Regions from separate parts of the Photobacterium angustum genome, predicted to be linked through region 3. Evidence: predicted binding sites of a transcription regulator. Region 3 holds the regulator's gene; each other region holds the start of a gene.
What was found. The regulator CRP, encoded in region 3, controls carbon source genes, mostly activating them, when cyclic AMP is high. The targets are predictions, from matches to a motif close to TGTGANNNNNNTCACA.
Positions count from the first base shown of each region.

Region 1: a site for CRP is predicted at 3,063-3,078, ahead of mlc (sugar metabolism global transcriptional regulator Mlc). Genes of this name have one in related genera too.
Region 2: a site for CRP is predicted at 2,867-2,882, ahead of nagE (N-acetylglucosamine-specific PTS transporter subunit IIBC). Genes of this name have one in related genera too.
Region 4: a site for CRP is predicted at 1,650-1,665, ahead of deoD (purine-nucleoside phosphorylase). Genes of this name have one in related genera too.

Region 1 is NZ_MSCJ01000001.1:1,578,339-1,582,956, reverse strand. Features, by position in the region: gene BTO08_RS06905 (EAL domain-containing protein) at 1-442, shown strand, start outside; gene asnS (asparagine--tRNA ligase) at 550-1,950, opposite strand; gene queE (7-carboxy-7-deazaguanine synthase QueE) at 2,226-2,894, opposite strand; gene mlc (sugar metabolism global transcriptional regulator Mlc) at 3,170-4,384, shown strand; gene BTO08_RS06885 (LysR family transcriptional regulator) at 4,421-4,618, opposite strand, start outside.
Region 2 is NZ_MSCJ01000001.1:1,942,229-1,946,846, reverse strand. Features, by position in the region: gene nagC (DNA-binding transcriptional regulator NagC) at 1-786, opposite strand, end outside; gene nagA (N-acetylglucosamine-6-phosphate deacetylase) at 789-1,925, opposite strand; gene nagB (glucosamine-6-phosphate deaminase) at 1,944-2,744, opposite strand; gene nagE (N-acetylglucosamine-specific PTS transporter subunit IIBC) at 3,002-4,492, shown strand.
Region 3 is NZ_MSCJ01000001.1:2,669,507-2,674,124, reverse strand. Features, by position in the region: gene astD (succinylglutamate-semialdehyde dehydrogenase) at 1-171, shown strand, start outside; gene BTO08_RS12135 (DUF1338 domain-containing protein) at 216-1,004, shown strand; gene BTO08_RS12130 (hypothetical protein) at 1,060-1,242, opposite strand; gene BTO08_RS12125 (DUF3859 domain-containing protein) at 1,540-2,361, shown strand; gene crp (cAMP-activated global transcriptional regulator CRP) at 2,420-3,052, opposite strand; gene BTO08_RS12115 (OsmC family protein) at 3,435-3,839, shown strand; gene BTO08_RS12110 (phosphoribulokinase) at 3,910-4,618, opposite strand, start outside.
Region 4 is NZ_MSCJ01000003.1:84,724-89,341, forward strand. Features, by position in the region: gene BTO08_RS15075 (acyltransferase) at 1-27, opposite strand, end outside; gene BTO08_RS15080 (glycosyltransferase family 4 protein) at 64-1,104, opposite strand; gene BTO08_RS15085 (DUF3283 family protein) at 1,248-1,454, opposite strand; gene deoD (purine-nucleoside phosphorylase) at 1,750-2,460, shown strand; gene BTO08_RS15095 (lactate dehydrogenase) at 2,761-4,251, shown strand; gene BTO08_RS15100 (RidA family protein) at 4,352-4,618, opposite strand, start outside.

The sequences.
Region 1 (4,618 bases), 1.1 Mb from region 3:
TAAAGCATTTATTGATCAGCTTATTGATATGTTGAAATCTGAAACGAATTTTATTGCCTCGTTCGAGATTACCGAGCGCCAGCATTTTAAAAACCTAGCGATGGCAAAAGCGAATATCCGCAGTCTACAAGGGCAGGGGTATCAAATTAAATTGGATGATGCTGGAACGGGTTATGGTGGTTTTAGTTATTTTATGGACTTTAACTTAGATGGCGTGAAGATCGATAAAATGTTTATTGATGTTATTGGGGTTGACGATGTGAAAGTGGAAGTACTCAACTCTATTATTATGATGGCAAAACGATTAGGTATTGATATTGTGGCTGAGGGAGTTGAAACCCAACAGCAAGTTGATTTCTTGCGTGCCCATAAAATCGATTATATTCAAGGCTATTATTACTCAAAGCCTGTGCCGTTTAGTGAGTTAGACTTTAATGATTAACGTCGTTTAATTTCATTGTTAAGTAAATTTCTTGAAAAATAGATGATAAAAGAAAGGCTGCCAATAGGGCAGCCTTTTTGCGTTTTGAAATTCTAAACTAAATACGATTAGAAGTTTGCAGAGCGAGGAGTACGTGGGAATGGGATCACGTCACGTACGTTACCCATACCTGTTACGTAAGATACTAGACGCTCGAAACCTAGACCGAAACCTGCATGAGGAACGCTACCGTAACGACGTAAATCGCGGTACCAACCCATGTGCTCAGGATCTAGACCCATCTCAATCATACGTGCATCTAGAATGTCTAGGCGCTCTTCACGTTGAGAACCACCGATGATTTCACCGATGCCAGGTGCTAGTACGTCCATTGCTGCAACTGTTTTACCATCATCGTTCATACGCATGTAGAATGCTTTGATGTCTTTCGGGTAGTTCTTAACAATTACAGGTGCTTTGAAGTGCTCTTCTGCAAGGAAACGCTCGTGCTCAGAAGACATATCAATGCCCCACTCAACATCAAACTCAAACTTACGACCAGAATCTTGTAGGATCTTAATTGCATCAGTGTAATCAACTTGTGCAAAATCAGACGTTACAAATTGCTCTAGACGAGTAATTGCTTCTTTGTCGATGCGAGATGCAAAGAACTCAAGATCGTCACGACGCTCTTCAAGTACAGCTTTGAACACGTACTTAAGCATGTCTTCAGCAAGTTTTGCTACATCATCAAGTTCAGCGAAAGCAACTTCAGGCTCTACCATCCAGAATTCAGCTAGGTGGCGGCTTGTGTTTGAGTTTTCAGCACGGAATGTTGGGCCGAAAGTGTAAACTTTGCTTAGTGCACAAGCATATGCTTCTGCGTTTAGCTGACCAGATACCGTTAGGAATGTCTCTTTACCAAAGAAATCTTTGTCAAAGTCAACATTGCCTTCATCTGTCATAGGAACATTAGCAAGATCTAATGTTGATACACGGAACATTTCACCCGCACCTTCACAGTCAGATGCTGTGATAAGTGGTGCTGACATCCAAATGAAGCCTTGCTCGTGGTAGAAACGGTGAATAGCTTGAGATAGGCAGTTACGAACACGTGCAACCGCACCAATTACATTAGTACGTGGACGAAGGTGAGCTACTTCACGTAAGTATTCGATTGAGTGACGAGTTTTAGCCATTGGGTAAGAATCAGCATCTTCAACCCAACCAACCACTTTCACATTTGTTGCCGCAAGTTCGAAATCTTGACCTTTAGCAGGTGAAGCAACAACTGTACCGGTAACCTCAACAGAGCAACCAGTTGTTAGCTTAAGCACTTCTTCCTGGTAATTATTTAACTCATTAGGGACCACGGCCTGAATCGGGTCGAAACAAGAGCCGTCATAAATGGCAAGGAAAGAGATCCCAGCTTTGGAATCACGACGTGAGCGAACCCAACCGCGAACAGTAACTTCACTGTCTACCGCTAGTTTACCGCTTAATACGTCTGTTACAGGCGCGTAAGTCATGTTTAAATCATTCTCCGTTTAGGCACTGACTTTGGAATTAAAGTATCTCGTGCTTAAAGATATTTATGTATTAGCAATATTACCTTTCTTACGACAAGCATCAAGTATTGATATCAATCAAATGATAAATTGATGAAGGAAATAGGCAATTTGAGGTGATAGTTGGTTAATTATCGGTCATTTGCAAGAAACCACTTCGCTTTAGCGTTGTAAAACATTACTGCGAAGCGGTTTTTTTGATAAGTGTTTTATAAATCAAGCAAAGTACAGAGCAATTAAGCGATGGCTAGATATTTGTGTGTTTGGATCGATAAACGCCAGTTACGTTGAATACAAGTTTCAATACATAGCTCTGTTGCACGTGGCTTTTGACTGATAGGTTGAAGCGCAATCGTGACATCAGGTTTTAGCGTAACGCCATCAATGAGCGCATCAAGTTGTTCAATGTCTTTGCTAGTGCCGACAGGGTGCTTGATCTCGTTAGCGCGCGCGAGGGAAGAAGCTAAAACGGGCAGCTTTGCTTTCATGTTGATTTTTGGTGATACCGTTACCCAAGTATTATCACTAGTTTGGATATCAGACGTACCACTGGTTTCTATTTGACAGTTAAAGCCTGCATCTTCTAGTGCATGAGTTAAAGGTCGAAGATCGTAAATACAAGGTTCACCGCCTGTAATAACAACATGTTTAGCCGTATATTTCTGATCTTGTAATAATTGCACTACACCATTAGCGTCAAGATTAGTCCAAAGTGGTGAATCCCCAGTTTTAGCCATGATCTGGTCTAAGCTAACTAAATCTTGTGGCTCTGCCGTCCAAGTTTGTTTGGTGTCACACCATGAGCAGCCAACAGGGCAGACTTGTAATCGAACAAAAATTGCAGGTACGCCAGTAAATACACCTTCACCCTGAATTGTTTCGAATACTTCGTTAATTTTGTACACGTTGAACCTCTTATTCTCACGACTATCACCATTCTATTTTCAATGAAACATGGTCATTATTAGAAAAGTTACTGCGTGAAATAAATCCGCTAATTAAAAAAAATAGTAGGCAAAAAAGCCTTTTTTTCATTATCGCAGAAGCGAAACTCAATGTCTTTAGTCATTGATAGTGATACTTGTCACGTACTGACGATAAGAGGCTTCACAATTACTTCGCAAAGTAAAAAAATTAACTTCCGAAGGTTTTTCAGCTGATTTTTCTCAGGAGTATCGACATGTACGTCGCTCAGCCAGGCCATATCGATCATATAAAAAGAAATAATGCCGGCAGCGTATATAAACTAATTGATTTGTATGGGCCGATCTCACGCATTGAATTGTCTAAACGCAGTCAACTTGCCCCCGCAAGTATTACTAAGATCACCCGTGAATTAATTGATGCGCATTTAATTAAAGAAACGCAATTTCAAGAACCTAGTAGCCGTGGACGACCTGCTATTGGGCTAGTTCCTGCTAATGAAGGGTGGCAATTTTTATCTATTCGTTTAGGTCGTGGTTACCTTACGATTGCTTTACATGCACTTGGCGGTGAAATTTTAGTGGAAGAACGTCAAGATATTGAAGAACTTCATCAAGAAGATGTGGTTAAAAAGTTATTAGCTGAAATAAACATTTTCTTTGCCAATCATGTCAGCGAACTAGATAGAATGACTGCGATTGCTGTGTCATTACCGGGGTTAGTCAATTCCAGTGAAGGCATGGTATTGCAGATGCCACATTATAATGTGTCTAATTTACCCTTGGGTGAAATTATTCACAACGAAACCGGACTGCCTGTTTTTATCGGCAACGACACGCGTTCATGGGCTTTAGCTGAAAAGTTATTTGGTAATTCTCGTGGTATTTCAAACTCTATTTTGATTTCGATTCATCATGGCGTAGGAGCGGGGATCGTCCTTGATGATAATGTGCTGCAAGGCAAAACCGGTAATGTGGGTGAGCTTGGGCATATTCAAATTAAGCCGTTTGGTAAACGTTGTTTTTGCGGTAATCACGGCTGCTTAGAAACCGTTGCGAGTTTACAGGCTATTTTGGAACAAGTGAAAACGCAGCTTGAAGCTGGGCATGAATCTATGCTGAGTCATATGCCTTTAACGATTGAGTCAGTTTGTGATGCGGCAGTAGAAGGTGACAGTTTAGCGAGACAAATTATTGTGGAGTTAGGTCATAATTTAGGGCAAGCCATTGCGATAATGGTTAACCTATTTAACCCTCAGCGTATTTTGATTGGAGGGGAGTTTAATCGTGCTAAATCGGTACTTTACCCTGCGATTATGGAGTGTATTAGCTCGCAAACCTTACCTGTTTATTTCGATGGCTTAGAAATAGAAGAAAGCTGTTTTTATACTCAAGCAACGATGCCGGGAGCAGCGCTGGTTAAACAAGCGTTATACGATGGACATCTACTGATGAAACTCGTAGATGGTTAATTGTATTTGATGTAACCGATTGATATTACATGGGGGTTAGAATTTTTCTTTAATTTCCATGTAGCTTTCTCGAATATGTTCAATCAGTGCTTGAATTCGTTTAGCGGGCTTTCTGGTATAAGGATAGACAGCATAAATTCCCACCACCTTACCTGCATGTGTCGAGAGCAATTCAACTAACTCACCGCGCTCTAATTCATCATGAACTAAGCAATTTGGTAGATAAGCGATACC
Region 2 (4,618 bases), 730 kb from region 3:
TAAGCAACCAAAATTACCGCACTGGCATTTATCGCCTAATGGATCGATTTGAATATGACCGATCTCGCCCACGTTACGGTTAAAGCCCAAGAATACTTGACCATTAACAATAATACCGGCACCTGTACCGTTGTGAACACTGACTAGAATTGAGTCTTTACAATCGCGGCTTGCACCGAAGTAATGTTCAGCTAACGCTAGGCCTCGAATATCATTACCGACAAAACAAATAACACCGAATTGTTTTTTAATAATGTCAGCTAATGGAAAGTCATCAATTTCAATATGTGGCATATATTCCACAATACCATGCTCAGGGTTCACTAAGCCGGGGAGCGTAATACCAAATGCAACCAATTCCTTCATTACATTTTGGTTATTACTGATGAAGTTTTGGATATGCTCAAGTAAACCATCAATTAAGGCTTGTTGGCTGGTATAAGAAAATGGGTGAGCGGTACCTGTTATATGGTTACCACTTAAATCATAAAGGGTTATTTCAATGTAATTTCGACCAATACGCACCGCAATAGAATGAAATGCTGCTGATTCAGTTGTCAGCGATATTGCCCGTCTACCGCCGGTTGATGCTTGTTGCGCGACCTCTTTTATTAGGCCGCGCTCAAGTAGTTGGCGGGTTATTTTAGTAACACTGGCAGGAGCAAGCTGACTAACATCAGCCACCTGAATACGTGAAATAGGGCCCTGCAAGTCAATCAAGCGATAAACAGCTGCACTGTTTAGCTGTTTTACGAGATCAACATTACCAATTTGTCCGCCTGTCATAATTAGCTCTGTTTGTATTCACCATTAACAATTGTCGCCTGAACATTATAATCGCGATCAAACACAGTAAGATTTGCTACCATGCCTTTTTTTATAGCCCCAAGTTTCTTGTCTACACCAATAGCGCGAGCAGGATAAAGTGTGGCCATACGAATCGCTTCGTCCAAGGCGATACCTACATGTTCAACACTATTTTGAATCGCTTCAATCATTGTCAGTGCTGAACCACCAAGTGTGCCTTCTTCAGTTACACACATGCCGTTCCGGTAATATACCTTTGTCCCAGTAAAAAGAAAGCTATCGATGTTTGCACCTGCTGGAGCTGTGGCATCGGTCACTAAAACTAAACGCGTATTCTTCATTTTATGAGCCATGCGGATATTGGCATAGTCAACATGGAAACCGTCAGCAATAACGCCTGTATAGATTTCACTGCTATCGTAAATAGCACCAACTAGACCTGGCGAACGACCTTCTACTGGACTCATCGCATTGAATAAATGCGTAGTAAAACTAATACCGAGATCGAAGCCTTGTCTTGCTTCTTCGTATGTTGCATTACTGTGTCCCGCTGAGACCACAATACCTGAATCAATCAGTTTCTGAATATGTTCAGGTGAATTCAACTCAGGAGCGAGAGTGACTTTAGTTATAACATCTGCGTTTTCACATAAGAAAGTAATCATCTCGTCACTAGCTGGACGAATGAAATCTGGGCGGTGAACCCCTTTCTTTACAACATTAATGTAAGGGCCTTCTAGGTGTAGGCCTAATGCTTGATTGTGGTATTTTGCTTGATAATCACGAATAGCTGAAACTGCACGTTTCATATCTTCGTCAGGAGAGGTGATAAGTGTAGGAAGAAAGCTAGTACAACCTGATTTTAGGTTGGCTTGGTGCATAATATCAATGGCTTCTGCGGTGGTTTCATTATTGAACATCACCCCACCACAACCATTTAATTGTAAATCAATAAAGCCAGGAGAAAGGTTTGCACCATGAAGATCGATAGTGTCGATGCCATCGAGTAAATGATTAATCGGGCAGATTGCATGAATGTTCACGCCGTCAATAATGACGGCGTGGTTATTCAGCACTTCGCTACCGGTAAAAATATTACAGTTGGTAAGCGCGTACATGAATATTCCTTAATAGGATTAAAGGTGATTAATATTTTCCGCTTCAAGCTCTTGGAAGTACTTAACAGTCTTCACTTTTAGCTCTTGAGTTGATGGCTCATCACAAACAATCATTGATTTAGGGTGTAGCTGAAGTGCAGATACAGTCCATAGGTGATTCACACTGCCTTCAACCGCAGCTTGTAGTGCCTGGGCTTTGTTGTGGCCAGTGATAAGGATCATTACTTCTTCTGAATCTAGTAATGTACCTACACCGATAGTTAGTGAGTATTTAGGTACTTGGTTGATGTCGCCATCAAAGAAACGAGAGTTAGCAATACGCGTTTCTTGGGTTAGCGTCTTGATACGTGTACGAGATGCTAATGATGATGCTGGCTCATTGAAAGCAATGTGACCGTCGTTGCCTACACCACCCATGAATAGGTTGATTTTACCGTAAGATTTGATCTTATCTTCGTAACGCTGACATTCAGCAGCGTGATCTTCTGCGTTACCATCAAGAAGGTTGATGTTTTCTTCTTGAATATCAACGTGGTTAAAGAAGTTGTTGTACATGAAGTTACGGTATGACTCTGGGTGATCAGAAGCCATGCCTACATACTCATCCATGTTGAAAGTAACAACATTTTTGAAGCTTACTTCACCTGCTTGGTATAGCTCGATAAGGCGCTTGTATGTCGCTAGAGGTGTACCACCCGTAGGTAGCCCCAATACAAATGGACGTTCTGCTGTTGGTTCGAATTTATTGATGCGATCTGCAATGTAGCGAGCAGACCATAAACCAACATCTTTAGCGTTATTAAGCGGGATTAGTCTCACGTTGATACCTCGTTGAAGAAAGTTAAAACAGGAAAAATCTTAGCGACATAGCGCCTTTGTTTCGAATGATAAAATAAGTTTTATGATCGAGCTAGCAAAATCACTCACTTCTAACCTCCGTCGGTGATTGAGATCACAAATGGTGAGCTTTTAATTTGCGGGGCGAAATTAATTTCTTAAACTGCGGATAACCAAATACGGATAGCTTAAATTCAGTTATTCAATCGCATCTAAGAAAACCATAGGGGGAACTAAGGGTGAATATTCTTGGATATTTTCAAAAAGTAGGTAAGGCATTAATGGTGCCAGTTGCAGTACTTCCTGCAGCGGCAATCTTAATGGGTATCGGTTACTGGATTGATCCGAACGGCTGGGGTGCAAACTCTGCATTAGCTGCTTTCTTGATCAAGGCTGGTGCGGCAATTATTGATAACATGTCAGTACTGTTTGCAGTGGGTGTTGCATACGGCATGTCTAAAGATAAAGATGGTGCAGCAGCACTATCAGGTTTTGTTGGTTTCCTTGTGGTTACAACGCTTCTTGCACCGGGTGCAGTCGCGCAAATCCAAGGTATTGACCCAAGCGCAGTTCCAGCTGCATTTGGTAAAATCAATAACCAATTTGTAGGTATCTTAGTAGGTATCGTGTCAGCTGAGTTGTACAACCGTTTCTCAAGCGTAGAACTACATAAAGCACTAGCGTTCTTTAGTGGTAAGCGTTTAGTACCAATTCTAACATCTATTGCTGGTATCGTTATTGCTGGTATTTTGATGTTCGTTTGGCCATCAATTTACGGCGGTCTAGTACATTTTGGTGAAAGCATTCAAGGTATGGGTTCTGTAGGTGCGGGTATCTACGCATTCTTCAACCGTCTATTGATTCCTGTTGGTCTTCACCACGCACTAAACTCAGTATTCTGGTTTGACGTTGCAGGTATTAACGATATTCCTAACTTCCTAGGCGGCGCGAAATCTATCGCTGAAGGTACAGCTACTCCAGGTATCACTGGTATGTACCAAGCTGGTTTCTTCCCAATCATGATGTTTGGTCTACCAGGTGCAGCACTTGCGATGTACCACACTGCAAAAGCGAAGAACAAAGAGCGTGTAGCATCACTACTTATCGCTGCTGGTTTTGCATCATTCTTCACAGGTGTTACTGAGCCTCTAGAATTTGCATTCATGTTCCTAGCACCAGTACTGTACGTAATTCACGCAGCACTAGCGGGTCTATCTGTATACATCGCAGCATCAATGCAGTGGATTGCAGGTTTCGGTTTCTCTGCAGGTCTAGTTGATATGTTCTTGTCATCACGCAACCCACTAGCTGTTCAGTGGTACATGCTGATTGTTCAAGGTATTGCATTCTTCTTCATCTACTACTTTGTATTCCGCTTCGCGATTGTTAAGTTCAACCTTAAAACGCCTGGCCGTGAAGACGACGAAGAAGAGACTTCATCTGTTGCAGGTTCTGCAGAAACTGGCGAGCTAGCTAAGCAGTACTTAAAAGCACTTGGTGGTCACGGTAACTTAGAGAACATCGATGCTTGTATTACACGTCTACGTCTAACGCTAAAAGACAGCAGTCTTGCTAACGAGAAAACGTTAAAAGCATTAGGTGCAATGGGTGTAGTTAAACTAGGTTCAAATAACCTTCAGGTTATCCTTGGCCCTCTAGCTGAAATCGTTGCTGGCGAAATGAAGAAAATCCCAGCGTCAGAAGATCTATCTTCTGTAAAACTTCCATAATTACCTGAATTCTTCAGTAATTAAGTAATACCGCAAGACCTTTAATAAAACCGGCCTTATTATTTTCAAACATGGAATGATAGGGCCGGCATTTTGAGTACCCAACGTTTGGGCTCGTATAGATTT
Region 3 (4,618 bases):
CGCCAGTTAACGGGAGCGAGTGGAGATGCACCGTTTGGTGGCCCAGGAGCATCTGGTAATTTACGCCCAAGTGCTTACTACGCTGCTGATTATTGTGCTTACCCAATGGCATCAATGGAAGGTGAGTCAACATGCTTACCTGAGCAGTTATCTCCGGGTATTTCACTCTGAGATTAATAAGTTCACTGTATTATTTACAGTAAGGATTGTGCAGCATGGAACAACTATTTACCGCGTTATGGCAAGATTATACTCAGCGATTATGTCCTTCAGCGCTGAATATTCGGCAATTGCTTACCGAAGATGCGCCACTTAGAAATGATCATATTGCGTTGCGTACCTTTGCCTTACCTAAATGTGGTTTAGCAAGATTAGCGGCTCCATTTATTGCGGTAGGTTATAAACCCAAAGGTCGATACCATTTCAAAGCGAAAAAGTTATATGCAGAGCATTTTGAACACCCCGATCCTGCTGCGCCTAAAGTATTTATTAGTGAACTGCAATTAGGATTATGTTCAACAGAGTTGCAAACAGAAGTACGGCAGCTTGTCGATCAAGTTGATGATGACTATTTTGCCAATCCTGCTTTTCTCTCTCAAGGTAAACCATGGCAATTAAGTCGCGATAGTTATCAGCTTTTAAATGCAGAAAGTGAATATGCAGGATGGGTAGCAGCACATGGTTTTGGTGCCAATCATTTTACTGTTGATATTAATCAGCTTGAGCAATTTAATGAAATTTCTGAAGTGAACCATTTTCTTGAATCGAGTGGTTTTGATATTAATCAGGCAGGCGGTGCGGTAAAAGGCGATCCTACTGTGATGCTAGAGCAATCAGCAACCATGGCTGATAAAGTCATGGTCACGTTTTCTGATGGTGAGATGCTGGTCTCTGGTGGGTTTTATGAGTTTGCTAAACGTTATTTGCAGCCTGATGGTGAGATTTATAGCGGGTTTGTTGAAGCTTCGGCTGATAAGATCTTTGAGAGTACTTATAACTCTTGAATGATGTAAGCGATGCATTAAAAAAGCAGCCATTTGGCTGCTTTTTTTGAATCTGTTAATTGTCGAGGGGGGATCCCCAAATACCACTGTCTTCAGCAGGACAGCGACGTAAACCTGTCTGCTGTTCTAAATAACAACGACGGTCACTAAAGCCTGTCATCTCAATAGTTGTAGGTTGAGGAGCGATAGCGCCAGGTACAGTGGTGTAGCTATTCGGGGCAAAACGTTCAATATCCATATTCCATTACCGCGAGAAAAAGAAAGTCCATTCATACGCAGAATGTAGCACTTAATTTGAGCAATACAAATTAATTGTTCTCATAAAAGACACAAAGTTTGAATGGGATTGATGAATTATTTGTTAAAGCATTACTCATTCCTTTTAGCGATTTTATTTTGCATGTAATTGCTAATTTGTGATCTTATCGGTACATCAAAAATGTCACATTGCTTTATTATCTAATGCTTTGTTTTAGTTAGAAAGTTATCAATAAGTATTTCTTTCTTCAATGCTTTTGGATTAGGTGGAAGTAATATGAATCTTAGATGGATCACAATAGTAGGGCTGTTATTGTTAGCATTGACCGGATGTAGTTCTTTATCTTCAGTGGATAACAATGTACCTAAGGTGACGATTTCAGAAGGTGGTGTGATCACCCAAAATGGGGCTGTTTATACGGTAAAGGCAAGTACTAAATTAGTGACCCCGAAACTTGGGCAATATATCGGGTTTCGTTATGCAATAGAGATCCCTGATGGCGCCAGTGATGAGATGAAATCAAAAACGGCATTTCCTATTACAGCGCGTATGACGCATCCTAAACTGATAAACCCAGCAACGAAGCAAGCAACGACGGTATCAACATGGTCCGATACCATGTACAAACACGATAAAAACTTGGCGCTTTGGCAGTTTTCAGAACCTTATGAATTAGTCAGTGGTTCTTGGGTATTTGAATTGCTGTATAAAGATCAGGTCGTTGCTAAACGTGAGTTTACGGTCGCTAATCATGAGCAGTTAAATCAATCTTTAAAAAACACTTTTGAAACTGCATTCATGCTGAATAGTACTCGTTCATGGTTAGGTCAAAATGGTGATGCGCTTGTTTGTGATAAAGCTAAATCTAAACGTTGCTTGCAGTTTAGTTCTACTGAGGAGTGTAACCAAACCTTAAGTCGCTATAACAGCATGTGCCAGCAGATAGCGCTTAAACAAATGGGGCGTGGTGATGAAATTATTTCTGCGAAAGAAGAGATGAAAGAGTATGTTAGCTACTTTTTTTACTGCATGCATAGCGCCAGAATTAACGAAGCAAAGCTTGATAAAAAGCAGGTTCATACTTGTTTGAAAGGGTAAGAAAATGAAAAAAGCCGCAACAGTGTGCGGCTTTTTGTACGGCTAAAGACGTTAAAAATTAACGCGTACCGTAAACAACAATCGTCTTACCGTGAGCAGAAATTAAGTTCTGCTCTTCAAGCATTTTCAGAATACGACCCACTGTTTCACGAGAACAGCCAACAATTTGACCGATTTCTTGACGAGTGATCTTAATCTGCATGCCATCAGGGTGCGTCATTGCATCTGGTTGTTTTGCAAGATTTAGCAATGTCTGTGCGATACGACCTGTAACGTCTAAGAATGCTAAATCACCTACTTTCTGGCTTGTCACTTGTAGGCGACTTGCCATTTGAGCAGATAAGCGCATCAGAATATCAGGGTTAACCTGAATTAACTGACGGAATTTTTTGAATGAAATTTCTGCTACTTCACAAGGACTTTTCGCACGAACCCAAGCAGTACGCTCTTGATCTTCTTCGAATAAGCCAAGCTCACCAATAAAGTCACCTTGGTTTAGGTAAGAAAGGATCATCTCCTTACCTTCTTCATCCTTGATTAGTACAGCAACAGAACCCTTCACAATGTAGTACAACGTTTCTGCTTTCTCACCTGCGTGGATCAGCGTACTTTTCGATGGGTACTTGTGAATATGACAATGGGAAAGAAACCACTCTAAAGTTGGATCTGTTTGCGGTTTACCTGGAACCATATTACTAACTTCCTCTGCATTTGTTGCCCAACAGCATTGGTCTCTTTTCTTCTAAGTTTTATCATGAGAAAAAAAACTGCCTACTGACAGGGTATCCATTCAGCCGCTGGGCTGCAAGCTAACTTGAATAAGTTAGAGTGTATCCTTTTTCTACGCCTTTTTCTTGATATTGATCTAGTAGATTCGTTCATTTCATATGGATAACTGTGCACAGGATCACAATGCGGCGAGATAATTTTAAGCAGTGTGATAAGTAAAGATTATTACGACGATTTTTAGAGAGGAAAAAAGTTGTTATTAATGCGGAGAATTAGGATTTACATTCATTATTATATCAATAAAACTAGAGACAATTATTGGGCGTTTGAATAAGGATTAAGCGATGCAGTCCCGAGTAAAATGGGTAGAAGATATGACCTTTTTAGGTCAATCAAGCTCTGGTCACAGTGTAGTCATGGATGGTAATGGAGGGGATAAAGCCCCAAGTGCGATGGAATTGGTATTAATGGCGGCGGGAGGGTGTAGCTCAGTAGATGTTGTCAGTGCTTTACAATCCCAGGTGCAAAATATTGTGGGTTGTGAAGTTCTTATTTCAGCAGAGCGTCGAGAGCAAGCTCCACGTTTATTTACCACAGCCAATTTGCATTTTATCGTTTCAGGTTTTGATTTAAATGAAACCTTAGTGGCTAACAGCATTGCTGATTCTTTAGAGAAATATTGCTCTGTATGCTTGATGATTGGTGAAAAGGTTAAGTTGACTCATTCGTATGAAATCATCACTGCCTAATATTGATTGAGATGAAAAAGGTTGGTGTTTACGCCAACCTTTTTTCTATTCATTTTGGTTTTGTGCTGACTTAACTGATTTTCCCCGTATTAATCAGTTTCTCGATAAGTGGACGCATGATCAATTCCATTGCAAAGCTCATTTTTCCGCCAGGGACGACAAGCGTGTTATGACGTGACATAAATGAGCCTTGGATCATAGAAAGTAAATACGGAAAATCGACATTATTTAAACCGCGGAATCGAATCACAACAAAGCTTTCATCCAAGCTTGGGATCCCTTTGGCACTCACAGGGTTTGAGGTATCAACGGTTGGTACACGTTGAAAGTTGATATGCGTACGTGAAAATTGCGGGGTTAAATAATTTAAGTAATCGTCCATTGATCGAACGATAGACTCCATCACCGCTTCGCGAGAATGCCCTCGATCTCTCGTGTCACGAACAATTTTTTGGATCCACTCCAAGTTAACAATGGGTACCATGCCAATTAGAAGATCAACATGTTGTGCGACATGGATCTCGCCATCGACAACCCCACCATGTAAACCTTCATAAAAGAGTAAATCGGTGTTTTCTGCTAATTGTTGCCACGGAGTAAAGGTTCCGGGCATTTGGTTGTAGGGCACAGCTTCGTCAAACGTGTGTAGATAACGGCGAAAGCGACCTGTGCCATCTTCACCATATTGTTTGAAAAATTGCTCTAATTGGGCAAAGTCATTGGCTTCTGAGCCAAAATAGCTGATGTGTCGACCTTGCTCTTTAGCTTTGCGGATCTCA
Region 4 (4,618 bases), on a different contig from region 3:
AGCACGAATTCGATGCGTTATTAACATTAATCACCACCTTTACGGCTTATTTAAAGCACTTTATTATTTAATCAAAGATGAATACAATTCGTGAGTTTTCGCAATTTGTATTGTGATATCATATTTTTGTTCTACCTTTTCTCTCGCAGCTAGGCCGACACGTTCAAGTAATTTATTTTGGCTATAAAGAAACTTTAGCAATTTTTGTACCTGATCTATTTGCTCAAAACACATATACCAACCCTGCTCTTTATCGGTAAATATCTCAGCAAGTCCACCAATAGGTTCAGCGATAACTGGTCGTCCTACAGCCATCGCTTCAACAGCAACATATCCGAAAGCCTCCTGCCAACAAGATGGCATCAATACAATATGTGCCTGTTGTAAATCCTGCTCAATTTGTGCTGAACGTCCATGATAATTAATCGCCCCCTCTTTATATGCTTTGAGCTTAACCTGCTCAGACAGCTCTCCATCGCCATAAATATCTAATTGTGCAATCATTGCTAATTCTGGTTGAGAAAACAGATCTAATAAGTAGTGGATTCCTTTTTCTGCACTCAAACTTCCAATATAAAAACAACGTAATTTATTCGTAATTGGCGGTAATTTTTTATAGTTAAATCGCGATAAATTTATACCATTATTAATCAGCACTATTTTTTCAGATGGCATAAACGCTTCTAACCATCGCTGAATAAAAGGAGAAATCGCACAAAGACGAGTAATTGGAATACCGAGAACCAATTGCTTCCATCGACGCCACCCTGTTATCTCTACGTGTTTTGGTGGTGAATTATGCATGGTAAGCACAATGTTCGAACAAAAAATGCGGGCAATGAATGTATAAAGATGACCAATCCCATAAAAATGGAAATGAATAAGATGAGGACGATGATGCAGAAGTAAAGCAAACAATTGGGCGGAATTTGCAAAAGAGGAATAGGTATAGTTTTTTGATTTTAAGACAGAATACGCGTCATCTGAAATAGATCGTGCGAATAAAATGAAGTGTTTATTGGAATGTGGTAGCTGAATTAAAAAATCAAAAAAACTACTACCTTTTTTTACGTCAATATCACAAATTAAGACTATATTTTTCATCTTTTGTCTCACGATAAAAAGGTAGTCTTTAAAGCATATCTGAGAATATATTATTCTTTTCTTAAAAAAGAGAATTTTCGCGAAAGGTAAACAAACGGCTACCATTGCAGTAGCCAAATACCGATAAAAGTAATGCTAAACCGTTAATTAACACCCATTTGATGTTTATATTTGGTCACTGATTTCTCACAGAAATCTCGCTCATCATCATCGTCAATATTGTTAATAAGTTCAGCAAATGCCTCATAGCCAACCTTACCGTTTTTTACTTTCCATACGGTATAAGCTGCCTGCTTATCTAATTCAATACGTGTTCTTTCACCATCAGACAGTAACGTAAGGTTATACATCAATTATGCTCGCTTTAATTATATTGATTCATTTTACCTAAAAACATAAGTAATCAAAATAGCCATGCATCATAATCATTTGGGGTTTCTTACGACAAAATTTGCGTATTTAACCATCAAAAAAAGAAGTACACCCTCTCTTTTTCAACATAATTAGTAAACAACTTACTATTTTATCTAAAACAGCCTAAATTATGTGATATTGATCGCGAGAATAATCATCTCCCTCTCATAAACTGTTTTCATTGGAACACAACAATAACGTTTGTTAATTATTAAAATCTAGGAGCAATATATGGCTACTCCACATATTAACGCAGAGCTTGGCGATTTTGCAGAAACAGTGCTAATGCCTGGTGATCCTCTACGTGCTCAGTTTATTGCTGAAACTTACCTAGATGATGTTAAGCGAGTTTGTGATGTACGTAGTATGTATGGCTACACAGGCACCTATAAAGGCCAACGTATTTCTGTTATGGGGCATGGTATGGGTATCCCTTCATGCTCTATTTATGTGCACGAATTAATTAAAGACTTTGGTGTTAAAAATATTATCCGTATTGGCAGCTGTGGCGCTGTCCATGATGATGTGAAACTGATGGATGTGATCATCGGTATGGGCGCCTCTACAGATTCAAAAGTAAACCGTATTCGCTTTTCAAATCATGATTTTGCAGCAATTGCGGATTATCACTTATTAGAAACTGCAGTCAATCAAGCACGAGCACAGAAAGTACCTGTTCGTGTCGGTAATGTTTTCTCTGCTGACTTATTCTACAGTCCAGAAAGCGATCTTTTCGATAAAATGGAAAAGCTCGGTATCCTTGGTGTAGATATGGAGGCGGCTGGTATTTACGGCGTTGCAGCAGAGTTAGGTGCAAAAGCACTAACTATTCTAACGGTTTCTGATCATATCAAACGTGGTGAAAAGCTCAGTGCAGAAGATCGTCAAAAGTCATTTAATGAAATGATGAATATCGCACTAGAAACAGCAATTTCTTTATAAATACCCCTTAAGCGGGAGACATTCTTCCCCGAGGTGTTGACCGCTTATTTCTATACAAAGATAAAAACTAAAGGGATGTTAGTTTAATCAGTACCTTCAATTAATAGAAACCAGCTCGATAATGTAAAATGTGGCGTCTTACACAATCATAGGTAACATATTATTGAAACGTATTGTTCTCTGACTGTGCTGAGTGCTATTTACTCAGCCCCTTCTTCACAAATCCCACTCCTGCTTAGTAACAACCTTGAGAATATATTTATACTCATTTCTAAGATCTCTCAAAAATAAGGTTTGATTATGTCGACATATCTTACAACAGCAAACCCCATTGAGCAGTTACCTTTAGCTTTTAATGGCTATCAGTTTAATCACTGTAAGACATTGAGTTGTAAGAACTTTGGTTCACATAATCCAAATGACTATGTACTACAACAAGCAAACAAAAATCGTCCGACATTGGTATGCCGCGAATGTGGTGCTTTTCCTCCTTTATTGAATAATCAAGATGTTGTAGAAGAAGCGCTACGTTACCAAACCCAACAAAACGGCGATCTTCCTAAATGCACAAATAACGCCTGTGATAATAAGGATTTTTCAGCACTAACACATAGACATTTATATCACGCATTTGGCTTTAGTGGTGACAGGCAGCGTTATCGTTGTAAAGCATGCGACCAAACATTTGTTGATCGTTGGTCTGGTACCAATAATAAGCATCTCATACAACAAAAGCTCTTGGGCTTATTATTTACTGGTTATCCAGTGCGAGATATTTGTCGTCGCCTAGAGATAAATCCAAAGACATTTTATGATCAATTAAACCACATCGCAGCAAGGTGTCGCCGCCAACTTGCTCTGTTTGATGAACGCTTGTTTAAGCACCAACATAAAGTACAACTTGCTTCCAATATAAAAGCGTTGCAAGAGAAAAGTATGAACGGTGTACTATGGGTTGCCAGTGCAGAAGCGCAGTCTGGGTATGTCGTTGCTCAACATATTAATTATCAACAAGAAACCGTTGAATCAACAAAAGAGCACCATGATGCTTATCAAGATACCGCTCGCTATATGGCACTCTCTACACCTCATCAAACGCTGACAGAGACATTTATCCCGCAAGGAATATTAGCGCAAGTAGATACAACCTATCGAAAAATTTTTAGTCGCTCCAATATGGAGAATCCGTTGACTGATGGCAGGCTCATTAATTACCCAACGAAAGGAACATTGATCCACCCTCAATACACCGTATATAGCCATTACCTTTATTTAAAGCAAATGTTCCAACATAGCGACTATCTTGCGGTTTTCATGCCTCAAGAAACACTACTTCGCTCTGCCTGTATTTCGGTTTTTATTGATCATATTAAAAATAAACGAATTGATCCTGTTTATGTTCTTGAAGATGAACAATGGCTACACGGTGATAAACCTGAAAATGTCGATATAGTCCTACTAGGTTGGTGGCAAGATAGGTGGGCTTTTACTCATTTAGAGAGCGCAAGTAAAGGGATCTGCCATCTTGGTGGAGAAACCTCGAAAGATAAACAATGGCTAGAACACGCGACATACCGTGCTATTTCATCTTATCAAAACCGTTTTCAAGACCAATTTAGCCAACTGATCAACGAGCCAAGACGTAAACTTCGCCCTGCAGGATTATTACCCTTGCTTGATATTTATCGTGCTTGGCATAACCTTTGTCGCCAAGATAAATACAGATTAACTCCTGCGCAACGATTAGGTCTTGCCTCTTCACCAATAACATTAGAACAGTTGCTGAGCTAACAGCAGACATAAAAAAGGCTCAATATTGCCATCACTGATGCCATTTTATTGAGCCTAATTAGGATGTTTACAATCTAAAACGCCCTATCTTTATATAATCTTATTTTTCAGCTGCAACTACTGATATTTCAACCAATAAAGCATCACGTGCCATGCTCGCTTCCACACAAGCACGCGCAGGTGCATGACCTTCAGGAACCCAGTTATCCCATACTGCATTCATTTCTGCGAACATACTCATATCTTTAATATAAATCGTTGCAGAAAGCATATGCTCTTTATCACTTCCCGCTTGTAGTAATAACGCTTCAACTTTATCCAGCATTGTCTGTGTTTGCTCTGTAATATCTTTTGTTGCATCAGCACA